Regions from separate parts of the Pelagibacterium nitratireducens genome, predicted to be linked through region 2. Evidence: predicted binding sites of a transcription regulator. Region 2 holds the regulator's gene; the other holds the start of a gene.

Region 1 (9,412 bases), 1.5 Mb from region 2:
CGGGCTGGACGATGCTGTTCGGGGTCATCGGGCTCTATCTGGTGCTCGAAGTGGTGTCCAACAACATTGTCGAACCGCGGCTTTATGGCACCTCGACGGGGCTGACCCCGCTTGCGGTGCTGGTCGCCGCAATGTTCTGGGCCACGCTGTGGGGCCCGATCGGGCTGATTGTCTCCATGCCGCTGACGGTGTGTATCGTGGTCATGGCGCGCTATGTGCCCGGTCTGGGCTTTATCGAAACCATACTGGGCAGCGCGCCGGTGCTGCTGCCCCAGGAGCGGTTTTATCAAAGGCTGATCTCGGGCAATGTCGAAGAAGCGACCGACCTTGCCGACCGCGAAATCGAAAAGGATGGAATTGCGGCGTTTTACGACGATATCGCCGTGCCGGCCCTGCGGCTGGCCGAAGCCGATATCGCGGGCGATCTCGCCGATCCCTCCCATCGCCATCGTGTGGTGGAGACCCTTTCCGAGGTGCTTGACGATATTGCCGAAACCGTGCCCGACAACGGGGAAGATGGTGCGCGTATCCGGGTGTTCGGAGGTAAGACCGAGCTCGATCAGGCCATGGCGCTCATGGTCGCCGAACGGGTGCGGGCGCGTGGCTTTTCGGCTCAGGTGATGGCACCGGTGGCGTTGCGCAAGGAGGGCATCGCCCAGATCGACCTGTCGCAGACCGAGGTGGCATGCCTTTGCTATCTTGGGCAGAAACCTGACGTGTATGCGCGCTATGCGGCCCGCCGCCTCAAGCGTATCAAGCCGGAAATGGTCGTGGTCGCCGGTTATTTCCATCCCGAATACAATGGCGGACGGGGAGAAGGCACCACCGACGAGATCGATGTGGTGGCCCATTCGATTGCGCTGGCCGAGCATGCAATCGCTCTTGCGCTGGGGGGACACGGTATGGTGGCCCAAGACGATCCCGATGCAGTCCCGCAATTGCGTCTTTCGGCCCGGGCCATTTCGGCACAGGCTGCCGCAGACCCCGACATTTCACGATCGCTGCGGCGGCTGGCGCGGTCGGCCAACACGACGGTGGCGATGGTGACCATCGTGCCCCTTATCGATTCAGGCGGCGACGGTTCCAACAAAAGCCATTCCGAACATCTGGCCCACGAAGTGCTCAAGAAGTCGGGAACGCTGATTATCGAAGATCTGCAACACTCGCCCTACGCCCATCTGCGGACCGTCGTGGAAAGCGGGGTCAGGGCCTATGGGGGCGTCCCGGTTCCGCTCGACGACGGACAGTTGGGCGCGGTGCTGGCGATTTTCGATCAGGCGCCCAGCCTCTACGATGAGGCGCAAATCGCTTTGCTCGAAAAGGCCGTCCTCCCGCTAGCCGCAGAGATCAGGGACCTCTTGCTGCGACGCGAGGCCGAGGAAGACGAAGCCGTCGCCTAGCGGGCTCCAGGACCTCGTCTTAACACCTGTGCGACCCGGATCGGCTCTAATCTCGTGTTTTGTCGCCTGTCCGAACCGCAAAACCGTTTCCATCCCCGATCGGGTCGAGGACATGCTCCATTTCCGAAAATGCTCTAGTGAGCGTGGCCGTCGTCGAAATCCTCGCTGCCCGTCTGCCAGTACCCGGCGGCCTTGATCCAGTCGGGGTTGTGCCCGCGCTCGTCCACCATGTGGTGACGCACCGCCTTGCTCATGGCGCTTTCGCCCGCAACGAAGATGTAGCCGTCGCCGCTGGGCAGTTCCAGGGCCTCGACGGCTCCAAGCAACCTGTGGGGATCTCCCGGCTGGGCGCCTTCGCGGCTCAGCCAGTGGATCTCGGCATGGTCGGGCGCGTCGATTTTCTGGATTTCGCCATTGTCGGCAATCTCGATGACGGCGATGGCGCGGGCGTCGCGCGGCAATTCCTCGAGCCGGCGGGAAATGGCGGGAAGAGCGGTTTCATCGCCGACGAGCAGATACCAGTCGAAATCGCCCCGGACGACGAACGAACCGCGCGGGCCCCCGACCCCTATCGTGTCGCCCGGGCGTGCGTTTTGTGCCCAGCCCGACGCCGGGCCGTCGCCATGCAGTACGAAATCGAGCGTCAGGGTGCGGGCGGCGTTGTCGTAGTAACGGGGCGTATAGTCGCGCGCCTCGGGGCGTTTGCCATCGGGAAAAACCAGCCCGTTTTCTCCGCGTTCGGGAACCGGAAAGTCGTTTGCACCCGGCTCGGGGAAGAACACCTTGCAGTGATCGTCATAGGCAAGGGAAACAAAGCTTTCGAAATCGTCCGAGGTGAGCGTGATCCGTGCCATCAGCGGCGTGATGCGCTCGGATTTGACCACCTTTGCAACCCTGAATTTGAGTTCATGACGAACGCGTTCGACAAGACGGGCATGTTGGGTCATCGCAAATCATCCTCAAAAAGCTCGAGGCTGACCTACAAATGATGAGGCATTAAGTCAACTTAACATAATGTCACGCTATTATGTCGGGGAGGATGATCCGCTCGATCTGGACGATCCGGTCCTTGAGGGCCAGCTTGCGCTTCTTGAGCCGCTGGATCAGCGTGATGTCGGCCAGCCCCGATGCCGTCAGGGTATGAATTGCGGCGTCGAGATCGGCGTGTTCCTGGCGTTTGGTGGCCAGTTCAAGCCCGAGCCGTGCTTCGATTTCCTTGTCCAATGGCAGCATGATTGTTTTCCCACAGGACCCGTACCAGAGCGCGATTGGCCCCAATCGAGTCGGTTCGGCACTCTAAGCCATTGTTTTATTGTGCTCTCGAACCGGGAAAATCTGCAGCGTTCTCCCAGCGCGCTCCAGCCTCTTTCTGCCATAGATTTGCCATTGGACAAAGGCCGCAAAGAATGTGACGATACTGTCGTCCAATGATGAAAGGAGTGGCCATGACCTCACAGACTTACATCACTTCCCTGGAGCGGCGGCATCAGGATTTGGAACGAAAGATCAGCGAAGAAATGCGCCATCCGGCCCGCGATGCGCTGCTGATCGCCGCTCTCAAGCGTAAGAAACTTGAACTCAAGGACCAGTTGGTGCGCGCTCAGTACGAGACCACTCACTAAGGTCCATTCATAGACTTGTGATTTCTGTGAGGCCACGGCGAAAGCTGCGGCCTTTTTTAGTGTCCGCGGTCAGGCGAAAAACAATCCGGCAAGACCGTCATAGATCAGCTTGAGCGAGAGCAGGAAAATCAGGATATAGGCCACCCTGTAGAAAAGACCTGCATCGATACGCCTGACCAGAAACACGCCGAGCACCATGCCGGCAATCGCCGCAGGCACGAGATAGAGCGCGGCCTGCATGTTGGCGAGTGAAAGCTGGCCGAGGACGAAATAGAACGGGATCTTGCTGGCATTGATTACGGCAAAGAATACAGCGTTGGTGCCCGCGAAAAGCGCTGGCGGCAGCCGCATGGGCAGCATGTAGATCTGAACCGGGGGGCCGCCCGTGTGGCTCACAAAGCTGGTAAACCCGGCAACCGAACCCCAGAACGTTCCCCAGGGCCGCGATGGCGGCAGGCCCTCGAGTTTCTTGCGCAAGGGAAGCCAGGCGTCGAGCACGAAGGCCAGCGTGATCAGGCCGATGGCCAGGCGCACCATGGCCTCGCTGACCACAGCCGAAAGCGAAAAGGCGACCAACGTTCCGACCATGGCGCCGGGCAGCAGTATCCAGAACACTTTCCAGGCGACTTCACGCCGATAGGCGATCAGCGCGATGATATCCATGATGATCAGCAGCGGCAGCATCATGCCGGCGGCGTCGCGAGCCGGCATGACCAGGGTCAGCAAAGGCACGCCGACCACGCCCAGGCTCGCGACCAGACCGGATTTCGACAGAGCAACCAGAAAGACTGCGAGCGCAGCGACAAGAAAGAACGTCAATTGAAACATGGGGATTGGACGGGGAACAGGGCGGCATAGCGTGGGCAAATGGCCCTGATGTCAAGTCCGGGACGCCCAGAACCGTAGCCCCGATAGCGAACGCCGAACGGAAAACGGCCCGCTGCGGTGGGGCAGCGGGCCGTCTGAAGCCAGGATAACAGCAGAACTATTCGCGGTCGTCGGCGTCCGCATCGTCGCCTTTGAGCGATTTGAGCTTGGCAAAGACCGATTCGGCTTCGCGCTCGGCATCGTAATTGTCCTGGGCAGGCGTATGAGTGGATTCTTCGCCTTCCTGGGGCTCATACTGGGCGCGGTTGAGCGCTTCCTCTGCGGTCATCAGGCGTGTGCCCTCGGGCGCGTCCTCGGTGATGCCGGCGGTGCGGGCCGCCTTGCGCACTTCCATGTCCAGTTCCATCTGCGAGCACAACCCGAGCGTAACAGGATCCATGGCGGTCAGATTGGCCGCGTTCCAGTGGGTGTTTTCGCGTACGGATTCGATCGTGGACTTGGTGGTGCCCACCAGGCGCATGATCTGGGCATCCTTGAGTTCGGGATGGTTGCGGACCAGCCATTTGATGGCATTGGGACGCTCGTGGCGGCGCGAGGTCGGCGTGTAGCGCGGGCCACGGCGCTTGGGGGCTGCCACCTTGACCTTGGGCTCGGAGATTTTCAGCCTGTAGTTCTCGTCGGCTTCGCCCTTGGCGATCTCCTCGCGGTTGAGCTGGCCGTTCTGGATCGGGTTTACACCGCGGATACCGCCAGCGACGTCGCCATCGGCGATGCCCTGGACCTCGAGCGGATGCAGGGTGCAGAAATCGGCGATCTGCTTGAAGGTCAGCCCTGTGTTTTCGACCAGCCAGACGGCGGTCGCCTTGGGCATGAGCAATTGTGTGGCCATGGGTAAATCTCTCCTGTGCTGCGGCCCGGTGTTCCTCCGAACCGCCCGCCTCGCCAATCTGGAATGAGGGGGAATTTGGCGCTCAATATAGGGGCCAAAAGCCGATCATGCAATCGGCAATCACACGGCGCCGGTTTCCAGCGGATCGGGGCTGCCGACCGGTTCACTCTGCGGAGTCGGTTCGGGTGGGTAGCCGTTGATGACCAGATCGAGGATTTCGGGATCGCGCATCCCACGCAGATTGAGGTGGTCGGCATCCTCGACCGACATGAACACCCCGTGCGGTGCGACGGCGAACAGGCGGCGGCCGAGAAACGCGGGAACCACAGTGTCGCGCTCGCCATGGACGATCACTATGGTATCAGCCCGACTGCCCGCGATCCGGCGCGAGGAAAAGAAGGTGTCGCGCACCAATTGCCCGGGCAGGAACGGCATGGTGGCGGCGACGACGTCGGGCAGGGACGAAAAGGGCGCCTCAAGGACGAGCGCCTGGCTGGGATAGCGCTCCGACATGGCGACGGCGACCCCGGTCCCCAGCGAATGGCCGATAAAGACCAGCCGGCTGCCGGGGGCGTGGCTCTGGGCATAGGCGATGGCGGCTTCGGCATCGAGCAGCAGTCCCTCTTCGCTTGGCGTGCCGGTTGAACCGGGATAGCCGCGATAGGCAAACGAGAGGACGCCAAAGCCCGCATCGGCCCATGGCGCACTGCCGAACCTTACAGCCTGCGGCTCGGGAACGCTGCCATTGCCGTGAAAGGCAACGATCATCGGTGCGCCTTCGCTCGGAGGCTTGAAATAGCCCTTGAGCCTTTCGCCATCGGCGGTCTCAAGCGTCACACGCTCGAAATCGGGACCGACCATGGCTGCAAAGGGCAGGGCGTTAACGAAACGGCGGGGGAAGACCATCTCGCGCTGGAAGGTATAGGCGACAGCCACCACCAGCAGATAAAGGATCAGCGAGGCCAGCACGAGGCCGCCGACAAGGCGCAGGGTAGTCTGGTTCATCCAGCCTTCAATCAAGATATCGATCATACCGGTCGCGCCCCCGGACGCTCCAAAATCATCGCAAGAGTGCGTGGTGGCAAGTGTGGTTGTGAGCTTTGACGCAATCGTGACCGATCCGTTGCCAAACCGACACATGGGGACCGGGTCCGACGGCTGGGTGTCAGGTCAGCCGGATTTCGCCGGTGTCACAATCGATGCTGGCCGTCCCGCCATAGGGCAGCGTAACGATCGGATCGGTGTGGCCGAAATCGAGATTGCCGATGACCGGCATGTCTTTCAGGCCGCGCTCGTCAAGCGCGCCGAGGACTGCTGCCTCTTGGGCCGCTTGTCCCGCTCCATCCATGCCGGCGGGACGGGAGAGCAACACCCCATTGATGCGATCGAGAATACCTTGCGCGGCAAGATTGCGCATCCAGCGGGTGACATGATCGGCGCCAGGCGCCTCTTCCGATGACTCGAGAAAGAGCACGGCACCGTTCCAATAGTCGAGCGGCGGCCACCATGGTGTTGCCTTGAGCATCTCGAGAACCTCGAAGCACCCCCCGATCAAGCGACCGCTCACCATGCCGCTGCCGCGCAGGATCCACGGGCCCGAGGAGGGGTGGCGCTCGCGGGGTCGGATCTGGTTTTGGGGATCGGACCAGTCGAGTAGCTGGTCGGTCCACCCTTCGGTGCTCCAGAGCAGGGCGTGCGCGCTTCCTTCCATCGCCACTGCGCGGAACGATGCCTCTGTGGTGGGAGAGATTCCATCGTTCTCGGCAAAGCCCGACATCACTGATGGGCCGTAAAGGCTCTGCAAGCCAGCCCTGAGGCAGGCGAAATGGATTGCAGTGGTATCTGAATAGCCAATCAGCAGCTTGGGATTGGCGGCGACCACTGCCAGGTCAAGAAATGGTTCGAGCCTGACGGCATCATCGCCGCCGATGGAGGCGAACACGCCCTTGATGCCGGGATCGGAAAAGGCAGCCATGATGTCGTCGGCGCGGGCGGAAGGGTTCGCCGCCAACCAGTCCGCATCGGCACGGGCGTGGGGCATCTCGACGATTTCAAATCCAAATCGCTCCCGCAGGCAGGAAAGCCCGGCCTCGTAGCGATGGGGAAAGACCGATGGGCCGCCCCAACTTGGCGAGACGATTGCTATGGTATCGCCTGGTGAAAGGCGCGGAGGTATGACGAGTGGGGTGGGCCAGTTAAGGGTCATGAGTCCTTGCCGACCGTCAGGACAATCTTGCCGTAATGGTCGGGGGCTTCCATGGCGCGGTGGGCATCGGCGGCGTTTTTAAGGGGGAAGGACGTGATGCGCGGCGGCACGATTTTTCCCGCCTGGATGGCGGGCCAAATCCTGGTCTTGAGGCCCTGGGCAAACCGGGCCTTGGTCGCTGCAGGTTGTGGGCGCAGGGTCGATCCCGAAAGGGTCAGCGCATTCATCAGAACCAGGCCCAGATTGACCTCGGCTTTGGCGCCGCCCCGGATTGCCAGCTGAATGACATGGCCGCCATAGGCGCAGGCCTTGAGGTTGCGATTGGCGTACGCGCCGCCGATAATGTCGATGACGATGTCGGCACCCCGGCCCTCGGTGAGGGTTTTGGTGCGCTCGATGAAGTCCTCGCTGGTGTAATCGATCGTATGGGCGGCGCCCATGCTTTGGGCATAGCTGGCCTTTTGAGCGCTGGAGGTCGTTGCGATGGCTGTCGCACCAAAGAGGCGGCAAAGCTGGATGGCGCTGGCGCCGATCCCGCCTGATCCCCCATGAATCAGAACGGTCTGACCGCTTGCCAGCCCCGCCCGTTCGACAAGCGTTTGCTGGAGGGTAAAAAAGGTTTCCGGCAGCGTTGCCGCTTCGACATGGGACCAGTTTTCGGGCTTGGGCAGAACCTGACCGGCGGGCACGGCCACATAGGCCGCATAACCACCACCGTTGCAGAGCGCCACAACCTCATCGCCGAGGGCAAACCGGGTTTCGCCTTCTCCGAGAGCCGCCACGACACCGGAGACTTCGAGGCCGGGGAGCGGGGAGGAATCGGCGGGCGGCGGATAAGCGCCCTGTCTTTGGGAGATGTCGGGTCCGTTGACCCCGGCCGCCGCGACGGCAATGAGCACTTCGCCCGGTGCGGGCGAGGGTGTGGGAACACTTATCGGCTTGAGAACCTCGGGGCCACCTGGCTCGGAGATTTCGATGGCTTGCATCTGATCTTGAATAGTCATGGACGCCATCTTAATCGCACGCCACAATGGGCCAAGAGTAAATTTGAGGAGATCAGCATGGAAGACGATGCCCCACGCCGCATGCCGGTCCACGCGGTTGGCATGCCTCTCGACACACTGTCGGTCGACGAACTTGAGGATCGGATCGAAATTTTGAAGGCCGAAATTGTCCGTCTTGAAACGGCCATCCAGGGCAAGACGGCAAGCCGCGATGCGGCCGATGCGGTGTTCAAATTCTAGGAGCTGCAGAAAAGCGAGGAGCGATGGTCACCTGCCGGTAAGGTTAAAAAAGCGAGTCGCGTTAAGGAAAATTTTACGGGTTCGGTTTAGGTTTTCATCATCCAGTTTGCGCTGGAGTTTTTCAGAGCGGTTCCTTCCCTCTGTTTGACGCCTCCCTGTTAACTTTCGAGAGCCGTTTGCTTGACGGCTCTTTTTTCTTTTCTGGGGCAGGCGATCGCCGGAACCAAATTGCGTTAAGGCTAGTTGCAACTCCTCGGCGGCCCGTGATGACGGGATGGCCAAAAACGCATAGACTGCGCCCGAAGAATCCAGAGTGTTCGAGGAGTGCCCGTGGACGATATGAAGTCCCCCAGCGATGCCGTCGCATTGACACCCAGGCTGCTGACATCGGGCGGGTTCGATCTGCTCTATCGCGAGGGCATGACCCTGATCGAGGAGGTCGCTGCCTATCTCGACGGCGAGGGGCGCGGCGAGAGCAAAGGGCTCAGCCGGGATGCCGCTTTCCTCTATGCCACCGAGAGCATGCGGCTGACCACGCGGCTGATGCAGCTTGCCTCATGGTTGTTGCTGCAGCGCGCCGTCAACGAGGGCGAGATATCGCCTGAACAGGCCCGCAGCGAAAAATCCAAGGTCAAGTTCTCGGCGCTGCCCTCCGATCGCGGTGGTCCGGGCTGGGATGACATTCCCGAAACCATGAAAGCCTATATCGCCAAGGGCGATCGGCTGTTCGAGCGCGTCGTCAAGTTCGATCGTATCGAGCGTGGAGAGGATTTGCCCCCCGAGCCGGAAGGCGAAAATGCCTTGTCGGCCCAGATGGACCGACTCAAGGCGGCTTTCGGCGGTCGCTAAGCTGGCAGGCGAAAACAAAAAAGCCCGGCGCGATTGGCCGGGCTTTTGTCTTAAAAGGGTTGGATTGTTACGAACCCAGGATGCCCTTGAACTTTTCCTTGAAGCGCGACACGCGGCCGCCACGGTCGACGAGCTTGCCCTGACCGCCGGTCCAGGCCGGGTGAGTCGTGGGGTCGATGTCGAGGGTCAGCTTGTCGCCTTCCTTGCCGTAGGTTGAACGGGTCTGGTATTCGGTCCCGTCGGTCATCGCTACGGTGATGAAGTGGTAGTCGGGGTGGATGTCTTTTTTCATTGGATCGGGCCCTAAATCAAACGGGCGCTACCGCGCCCGGACGAAACGTCTCGCAAATTCGTTGGCGGCCTTTTACAGAATG
Region 2 (9,412 bases):
AGGCCCGCATTGAGGATATAGACGACCAGCAGACCAGCAGCGGCGGCAAGAATCCAGAACCAGTTCTGGCTGGGCAGCAATTGATCGACATAGAGCTGGACGACCACGGGGAAGCTCAATTCGAGCAGGCCGACGATGACCGCGCAGCCGAAATCGAGGAAAAACAGGCCCTTATAGGGCGCGTAATAGGAGAAAAATCGGCGCAGCATCGTCGGATCGCTTTCAATACCGCCCGGACCTAGCGCGCTTAAACCAGACTCGTCAAGTCAAGTTTTCTGCGTGGTCGGGAGCGGTCCGAAAACTGAGATATTTGTGGCCGAAGAAATTTGCAACAGCGCCGACGCCGATTGCCGTGCCGTGTGCAACCGCTTCAGGCAGCAAGCGCCATCCGATGGCCGGGAGCAAATGATCGAGCAGGGCCAGGGAAACCGCCATGACGACAACGGCGCCGAGCGCATTGACGATGAGAAAGAGCGTGGCCTGCAGCGCCATGGACTGGCGGGAATTGGGAAACACATAGGCGCGGTAGAGCGTGAACCCGGCGCTCATGCCAATGAGATAGGCCACGAACACGGCGGCGGGAAACGGCAGCACGAGCGAGAGCGGGAAACGCACCAGCCAGTTGATCGCCGCTGCAAGACCGCCAAGCAGCAGGAAGCGCACGACCTGGGGCAGCTTGAGGAAGGCCTGCGGGCTCATATGCCGATCCAGGCGAGAAAGAAGCCGAGCGCCAGACCGGCGGCGAGCATGAGGCTTTTGGGGTCTTTCATGGCAAAGGCGACGGGATCGTCGTTGAGTTCGCCGCGAAAGCTGAGCATCCAGATGCGGCCGATCCACAGGAACAGGGCGGCGGGCATGAGCCAGAGCCAGATCGAATCCGAATAGAAATCGGCGGCCAGGGCATCCTGGGTGAGATAGAGCACAAGGATGAGAACCGAGCCGATGCCGCTGGCCACGCCCATGGCCATGATGAAGGGCGCATCGGTTGTGAAATATCCGCGCCCACTGATCCGGCCCGATCCGCCATTGTCGGTCATGCGCTGCACCTCGGTGTTGCGCTTGGCGAAGGAAAGCGAGGCAAACAGGAACATGGAAAAGACAAGCAGCCAGGGCGAGGCCATGACACCGACGGCGACAATGCCCAATACGAGTCGCAAGGTGAACAGCACGGCCAGCGTGAAGGCATCGAGGATCGGCTTGCGTTTGATCCCCAGGGAATAGGCGACGGTGAGGGTCAGATAGGCGGCAAGCGTTGCGACAACCAGGGGATTGACCAGCGCGCCGAGCGCGAAGGCGGCAATCATGGCGACGGGCATGGCGGCCACGGCATTGGCGATGGATATGCGACCGGCCGCGAGCGGACGGTTGCGCTTGGACCAATGGCGGCGGTCGTCGGCGATGTCCCAGAGGTCGTTGAGGAGATATGTCGAGGAGGCGAGGATGCCCAGGGCGAGAAATGCCATGCCCGCGCTGGTCCATGCTGCGAGGTCGAGCATATGGCCACCCAGCATGAGCGGCACGAACACCAAGGCGTTCTTGGCCCATTGATGCAGGCGCGCCTCCTTGATCCAATCCCTGAGCCGTGTGGGACGCTTTATGGTGTGCTCGATATCGGTCAGGCGGGCGGCCGCGCGCTCCACGCCACCGGCGGTTTCGACAAGAACGCCGGCTTTCGCGACTTTCCAGACGGCAAGGTCGGTCTTGCTGTCGCCGGCATAGACGAAGCCATCGGGAAACATTTCGGCCAGCTTTTGAGCCTTTGTGGCGCCCTTGAGATTGGTGATGCCATCGGATGCGATGGTCTTATCGATAAAGGGGAAGCGGTGAGCGATGCGTATGGCCAGCAGGCTGTCTGCCGCTGTGGCCAGAATGATTTGACGGCCTTTTGCCTTTTCGGCCTCGGCGTAGGCGACAAGCTCGGCGTTGAGCGGGATGTCGTCGACCTCGAGGGTCACCTGGCTGGCCAGTTGCTGCTTGAGATGCGCCTTGCCCTTGAGGAGCCAGAGCACGAGGGAAAACAGGCCGAACGGGTTCTGCTTGAGATAGGCGAAAACCGTCTCGTGCAGCAGATCGGTGCGGATCAGGGTGTCGTCGAGATCGAGAACGAGCGGGAGAAGGCCCGATCGGGGTTTCCGGTCGGCACGGGTCTGTTTGACCGCAACAGCTGATTTGGGCATCGCACCTGCTCACTTTGCAAATTTCGCCCCGTTATCGCGGGCGCGAAGCTGTGGTGCAAAGAAAACAGCAAATAAGCGTTAATCAGGCGCGACGCGCAAATCAGTCAAATGCACGACAAAATTTACGCTTTATCGATCTGGCTTAATATGGTGCCAACAGGATCGATAAAATCGTACCTGTTTATCAAGCCTCTAGTTCGCCACGAATTTTTCGTCGAAGGCATAGCCCGCGCCGCGGACGGTGCGGATGGGGTCCTTGACCCGCCCCCGATTGATGGCCTTGCGCAGCCGGCCGACATGGACGTCCACGGTGCGCTCGTCGACATAGACATCGGTGCCCCAGACGCCATCGAGCAATTGCTCACGCGAATAGACGCGGCCGGGATTGCCCATGAGGTATTCGAGCAGGCGGTACTCTGTGGGGCCGAGATGGACTTCCTTGCCCGAGCGGCGGACGCGATGGGTGGTGCGGTCGAGTTCGATGTCGCCCGCCTTGAGGATAGCAGCGATCAACTGCGGGTTCGACCGGCGCAAAAGGGCGTTGATGCGGGCCATCAGCTCGGGAAGCGAAAAGGGTTTGACGACATAATCGTCGGCCCCGGTCGCCAGACCGCGCACCCGCTCTTCTTCCTCGCCGCGTGCGGTGAGCATGATGATCGGGATGCGGGCGGTATCGGTGCGGGCGCGGATGCGGCGGCAGATCTCGATGCCCGAAGTGCCCGGCAGCATCCAGTCGAGCAGGATGATATCGGGCGTGTTTTCGGCGATGCGCAGCATGGCCTCTTCGGCATCTTCGGCGGTTGCGACGGAAAAATCTTCCGCCTCGAGATTGTATCGCAGAAGTTCGACGAGATCGGCCTCGTCTTCGACAACAAGAACCTGAGGGATCATTGACTAGCCCTTGATCTGCTCACGCTTGAAATCCTCGACGTCCGACGTCAGTGACTGGCCGGTCGCAAGGAAATAGGCCTGCTCTGCTATGTTGGTCGAGTGATCGCCCACCCGCTCAAGATTTTTGCCGCAGAACAGGAGGTGCGTACACATGGTGATATTACGCGGATCTTCCATCATGTAGGTGAGGAGTTCGCGGAACAGGGAAACATAGAGCGCATCGACGTCGGTATCGCGCTCGACCACATCGACCGCCATGTCCTTGTCGCGGGCGGCAAAGGCATCGAGGGCCAGCTTGACCTGGCGCTGGACGAGTTCGCCCATGTGGCGCAGTCCGTTCTTGAACTGGCTCGACATGCCGATGCCTTCGAACTGGGTGGAGCGACGGGCCGTCGACTTGGCCATGTCGCCGATGCGTTCGAGATCGTTGGCGACGTGAATGGAAGCGATGACAAGGCGCAGGTCCTGCGCCATGGGCTGGCGCCGGGCGATGATCGAGACCGCCATCTCGTCGATCTGGGCCTGCATGGCGTCGACCTTCTTGTCGGCGGCCACAGTGGCCAGCGCAAGGTCGGCATCGGAGCGGATCAGGGCGTCGGTGGCGTTGGAAATCGCCTTTTCGACAAACCCGCCCATTTCCGAGATCGAACGGGCCAACTCGATCAGTTCATCTTCGTAGGAGCTAACGATATGTTCGCTTGAATTGGGCATGACGTGGGTCTCCTACCCGATGCGGCCGGTGATGTAATCCTGGGTGCGCTTTTCCCTGGGATTGGTGAAGATGGATTCGGTCGGACCTTCCTCGATCAGCTTGCCCAGGTGGAAGAACGCGGTCTTTTGCGAGACGCGCGCGGCCTGCTGCATGGAGTGGGTGACGATAACAATGGTGTAATTGGCACGCAATTCGTCGATCAGCTCCTCGATGATCGCGGTTGCGATCGGATCGAGTGCCGAGCAGGGCTCGTCCATGAGGATGACTTCGGGACCGACCGCTATGGCGCGCGCGATGCACAGGCGCTGCTGCTGGCCACCCGACAGGCCGGTGCCGGGCGAATGCAGCCGGTCCTTGACCTCTTCGAACAGCCCCGCCTTTTGCAGCGAAGTCACGACGATTTCTTCAAGATCGGACTTGTTGCGGGCCAGTCCGTGGATCTTGGGGCCATAGGCAACGTTTTCAAATATCGATTTGGGGAACGGATTGGGCTTTTGGAACACCATACCGATCCGGGCGCGCAGTTCGACCACGTCGAGGCTGGCGTCGTAAAGATTGTCGCCGTCGAGAGCGACGGTGCCGGTGACCCGGCAGCCCTCGATGGTATCGTTCATACGATTGATGCAGCGCAGGAATGTGGATTTGCCGCACCCCGAAGGGCCGATAAAGGCGCTGACAGCCTTTTCGGGGATATCGATCGAAACGTCGAACAGCGCCTGTTTTTCATTGTAGAAGACCGAAACGTCTTCCGCCTTGAGGCGCGCGGGGTGCCCGGTATCGTCGGGCGTGCGGACTGTCTGGAAGCCGGCCTCGCCAGCTGTCGTGTTGCTCTGGTTCATCGGAGGCATTGCACTCCTGTCCATTGTGGTTCCGATTGTCATTTGCGGCGCTCCAATCGTGTGCGCAGGAAGATGGCGATGGCATTCAACAGGATCATCATGCCCAAAAGGACCATAATGGCAGCCGATGTCCGCGCCTCAAAGAAGTTCCGGTTTTCGTTGCCCTGCCAGAGATAGATCTGAACCGGCAGAGCCGTCGCCGAATCCAGCGGATTGGCGGGAATGTTGGCGATGAACGCGCTCATGCCGATCAGCAGCAGAGGTGCCGTCTCGCCAAGGGCCTGGGCTACACCGATGATGGTGGCGGTCAGAATGCCGGGGAACGTCAGCGGCAGAACATGGTGGAACACGGTCTGGTTGCGCGAGGCACCAAGCCCGAGCGCCGCCTGACGGAGCGAGGGCGAAACAGCGCGCAATGACGAGCGGGTCGCAATGATGATGGTGGGCAGGGTCATCAGGGTCAGCACAAGGCCGCCAACCAGCGGTGCCGAGCGCGGCAGGCCAAGATAGTTGATGAACACAGCCGCGCCGAGCAGACCGAAGACGATGGAGGGCACGGCCGCGAGATTGTTGATGTTGACTTCGATGAGGTCGGTCCAGCGGTTCTTGGGCGCGAACTCCTCAAGATAGACCGCGCTGGCAACGCCGAGCGGAACGGCCAGCACGATCACCACCATCATCATGTAGAGTGAACCCATGAACGCGCCGGCCAGACCAGCCGAAGCAGGAGCGGAGCGGCTATCGACATTGGTAAAGATGTGCCAGGCGAAATCGAAGCTTATGGCACCCTCTTCCAGGAGCCGATCGGCAAGCTGGCGTGTCTGGGGAGAAAGCTGCTGGCGCTCGTCAGCCAGCGAACGGTCGATGGTGCCCTTGAGCCAGTTGTCGGTGTTGGCGGAGGCCAGTATTGTCACCGGCACGGTCTGCCCGAGCACGTCGGGATTGGCGAAATAGCGATCGCGCAGCTGGAAGCGAGCGGCCGATGTTACGAGTTCGAGAACATCGCGGCTTTCGATTTCCAGATCGGGCACGGCGGTGCGGACAGCGGTTTCGACGATGGCGTTCCAGTTGGACAAAGTAACGTCGCGCTGCCACTGAACCATCGCCGCGCGATAATCGGCATCGGACGCACTGTCCGAACGGTCTGGCTGGGGACCGCCTTCAACCAGCTCGGGATCGAAATAGGCTTCGACATGCAGCGTTGACTGCCAGAAGGACGGCAGGCCCTTGGAGATGATCATCCCGAACAGGATGGCAACGAAGCCCAGCGCAGCGGCAATCGACAGGATGCCGGCCCAGCGAAACATGGTTTCATTGCGATGGCGCCGCGCAAGACTCTTGCGAACGCGTTCGCGCTTGGCATCGCTGGATTCGGGGCTGGAGAGCAATGTGTCGACCATGGCTATTCGTATTGCTCCCTGAACTTGCGGACGATGTAGAGTGCCAGGACATTCAGCAGCAGGGTCATGACAAAGAGTGTCAGGCCAAGCGCGAAGGCCACGAGAGATTGAGGGCTGGTGAAATCGGCATCGCCGGTGAGCTGATTGACGATGCTTACGGTCACGGTGGAGGTGGGCTCGGCCGGATTGAAGCGCAGCACGGGGCTGTTGCCGGCGGCCAGCACCACGATCATGGTCTCGCCGATGGCCCGGCTGACGGCGAGCAGGATGGCGCCCACAACGCCGGGCAAAGCAGCCGGCAGCAGAACCTTGCGGATGGTTTCCGATTGCGTCGCGCCCAGCCCGAGCGAACCGTCGCGCATGGTGCGGGGAACCTGGGCGATGATGTCGTCACTGAGCGAAGAGATGAAGGGGATGATCATGATTCCCATGACCACGCCTGCCGTCAGCGCACTTGTCGCCCTGATGTCCACACCGATCATGTTGCCCAGGCCGGCAAAGAACGGCCCCACGGTAACCAGGGCGAAAAAGCCGTAAACGATGGTGGGAATGCCGGCCAGCACCTCGATGATGGGCTTGACCACATTGCGCACATTGGGGGGCGCGTACTGGGAGAGATAGATGGCCGACATCAAGCCAATCGGCACGGCAACCAGCATGGCGATGAGGCTGATCATGACAGTGCCCCAGAGCAGCGGCAGCAGGCCATATTCGCCAGCCGATCCGGTGCCCGAGCTCTGGAACCGGGGGTTCCAGGTGGTGCCGAAGAAGAAGTCGAGCGGGTTGATGAAGGAGAAAAACCGCAGGGCGTCGGCAAGCAGCGAAAGCACGATACCGATCGTGGTCAGCACCGCGACGGTGGAGCAGGCAATAAGGCCGATACGGACAGCGATTTCGACTTCGGTTCGGGCCCGCAGCCGCAAGCCGATGCGCCGCTGAGCAAAAAAGAGCCCGCCGGCGCCAAGCGCCGCGGCTGCGCCGATCACGGCAAGGAACGAAACGAGCTGGAAGGTCTCAAAGGCCTGGGCGGCAGCCAATTCCTCGGGCGCGGGCTCACCGACCACGCCAAATCCGTTGGCGATGGCCTGGACACGGTTGATGACGGCCTGCACCTGGACCTGGGTAAGCTGCGCCGTTTCGGGCGGCAGTTGTGCGAGAATGAAGCTGCGCGTGACCGTTTCGCTGAACAGCGCCCACAGGCCGAGCACGATGATTGCCGGAAGCAGGGCGAAAAGGGCGGCGAGAACGCCGTGATAGATGGGGCGCGAATGCAGGCGCTCGGCGCCTCCGCTGGCAAGCCTGCGGCTGCGCGACCAGCCGATCTGATAAGAGAGCGTGAGAAGAACCAACAAAAGTGCGGCGATAACGAGAGCGTTCACGGCGAACTGGTCCTTCCAGATGGGCCGGGGCCTGGGACCCGGCGCGGACTGTAATTTTATATGGAGGACCCCGGAATGCCCGGGATCCTCCGATCTTGCAAGTGCCGATTACTGCGGCTGATACTGGTCGCCATTGTTGAAGGCATCGAGCTGTTCTGCAAGGAACTCGCTCGAAGCAGGAACCAGACCAGCGCCTTCAAGCGTGCCACCGGCACCGGCCATCTGGTCGGACAGGAAGAAGGCAACGTAGTCTTCGATGCCAGGGATCACGCCGACATGAGCGCCCTTGACGTAGAACTGCAGCGGGCGCGAGATCGGGTATTCGCCCGAAGCGATGGTGTCGAGCGAAGGTTCGACGCCGGAAACGGTTGCAACCTTGAGGGTGTCGCGGTTCTGGTCGTAGAAGGAGAGACCGAAGACGCCGATTGCTTCGGGGTTCGACTGCAGGCGGGCAAGGGTTTCGGTGTAGTCACCGGCGATCTCGACCACCACGTCCTGACGCGGGGTCAGGCAAGCAGCTTCCATGGCATCTTCTTCCATTTCAGGAAGACCGGCGGCTTCACAGCCAGCTTCGAGAACGCGAACGTCGAAGACTTCGCGCGTGCCGTGGTTGGTGCCGGGAATGGCGATGAAGATGTCCTGGTCGGGAAGCGAAGAGTCGATTTCGGACCAGTTGGTGTAGGGGTTGTCGACCATTTCGCCATCGACCGGAACCTGAGCGGCAATGGCCTGATAGAGATGGACGGGTTCGAGAGCGAAATCGCCCTGGTCGATACCAGTGGCGAACACGATGCCGTCAAAGCCGAAGATCACTTCGCGAACGTCTTCGACGCCGTTGGCAACGCAGCCTTCAAGCTCGCTGGCGCTCATCTTGGACGAGGAGTTGGCGATGTCGAGGGTCGCTTCACCGACGCCTTCGCAAAGCTGACGCTTGCCGCCGCCCGAGCCGCCGCCGGCAACGTTGGGCGTGTTGTAATCGGGGAATGCGTTACCGAATTCCTCGGCAACGATCGAGGAGAACGGCAGAACGGTCGACGAGCCGGCGATCTGGATGGTGTCGCGGCTCTGAGCCTGGGCAGCGGTTGCGCCAAGAGCGGCAACGACAGCCACCGCGGCGGCGCTGGCGTAAAGTGCGGTTTTCATGATTCTGATCTTCCTTTGTGTCAGAAGCGTCCGGGCATTTTTGCCCCTTGGGTTTGATGAAGCCGGACATGTGTCCTTGCGGCTCCATCTCGAAAACAGGGGCAACCTAGGACCGGCAGCTAAAGGTTCTATGTCTTTTTCGTGACACTTGGATGACAATATAAGGTGCTGATATTGCAAATAAAAATGCGCAGCGCCCTGTGGGAAACTGCGCATTGGCAACGTTTGTGACAAAGAGGCGGTCAGCGGGGCAGGAGGATTTCCACGCGTGTGCCCTCGCCCAGTTTCGAGCGTATGGAGAGCAGGCCGTGATGGCGGGCGACGATGTGTTTGACGATGGCCAGGCCCAGGCCCGTGCCCTTTTTCTTGCGGTTGGCTTCCGCATCGCCGCGATAGAAACGCTCGGTGAGGCGCGGTACGTGTTCTTCGGCGATTCCCGCGCCGAAATCGGTCACGGTGATGGCGTGGTGGGCACCTGAGCGGCTGGCGCCGGCGACCAATGCGATCTCCACCATGCCCCCGTCGCCGCCATATTTGATGGCGTTGTCGGCAAGGTTTTCGAGGACCTCGAACAATTCCTGGCGGTCGCCGATGATGGTCACGGGCTCGTCGGGCAATTTGAGATCGAGAACAAGTTGGGCGGCGGTGACCTTGGGTTCGAGGGTTTCTGCAACCTCACGCAGCAGCAGGTTGAGATTGACCTCGGTGGTCGGCTTGACGTGCTGGCGCAATTCGATGCGCGAGAGCGAGAGCAGATCATCGATCAGGCTCGACATGCGCTCGGACTGGCTGCGCATGATGCCCAGAAACCGGCCACGCGCCGCCTCGTCCTTTGCGGCCGGGCCCTGCAGTGTGTCGATGAAGCCCATGA

The links. The regulator PhoB, encoded in region 2, activates phosphate uptake and scavenging genes when phosphate is short. The targets are predictions, from matches to a motif close to TGTCATNNANCTGTCAT.
Region 1: the regulator PhoB is predicted to act here: its motif matches at 2,808-2,824, upstream of V6617_RS04450 (YdcH family protein).

What each region holds. Positions count from the first base shown of each region.
Region 1 covers NZ_CP146275.1:869,662-879,073, forward strand. Annotated here, with positions in the region: gene V6617_RS04435 (AI-2E family transporter) at 1-1,400, shown strand, start outside; gene V6617_RS04440 (siderophore-interacting protein) at 1,535-2,347, opposite strand; gene V6617_RS04445 (YdcH family protein) at 2,418-2,633, opposite strand; gene V6617_RS04450 (YdcH family protein) at 2,846-3,022, shown strand; gene V6617_RS04455 (sulfite exporter TauE/SafE family protein) at 3,092-3,850, opposite strand; gene V6617_RS04460 (DUF1013 domain-containing protein) at 4,008-4,739, opposite strand; gene V6617_RS04465 (alpha/beta hydrolase) at 4,860-5,771, opposite strand; gene V6617_RS04470 (S66 peptidase family protein) at 5,905-6,945, opposite strand; gene V6617_RS04475 (NAD(P)H-quinone oxidoreductase) at 6,942-7,949, opposite strand; gene V6617_RS04480 (DUF1192 domain-containing protein) at 8,007-8,189, shown strand; gene V6617_RS04485 (DUF1465 family protein) at 8,529-9,038, shown strand; gene rpmE (50S ribosomal protein L31) at 9,106-9,330, opposite strand.
Region 2 covers NZ_CP146275.1:3,040,551-3,049,962, forward strand. Annotated here, with positions in the region: gene V6617_RS14995 (ABC transporter ATP-binding protein) at 1-209, opposite strand, end outside; gene V6617_RS15000 (GtrA family protein) at 262-699, opposite strand; gene V6617_RS15005 (UbiA family prenyltransferase) at 696-2,177, opposite strand; gene phoB (phosphate regulon transcriptional regulator PhoB) at 2,370-3,068, opposite strand; gene phoU (phosphate signaling complex protein PhoU) at 3,072-3,779, opposite strand; gene pstB (phosphate ABC transporter ATP-binding protein PstB) at 3,792-4,661, opposite strand; gene pstA (phosphate ABC transporter permease PstA) at 4,658-6,019, opposite strand; gene pstC (phosphate ABC transporter permease subunit PstC) at 6,022-7,398, opposite strand; gene V6617_RS15035 (PstS family phosphate ABC transporter substrate-binding protein) at 7,507-8,541, opposite strand; gene V6617_RS15040 (sensor histidine kinase) at 8,784-9,412, opposite strand, start outside.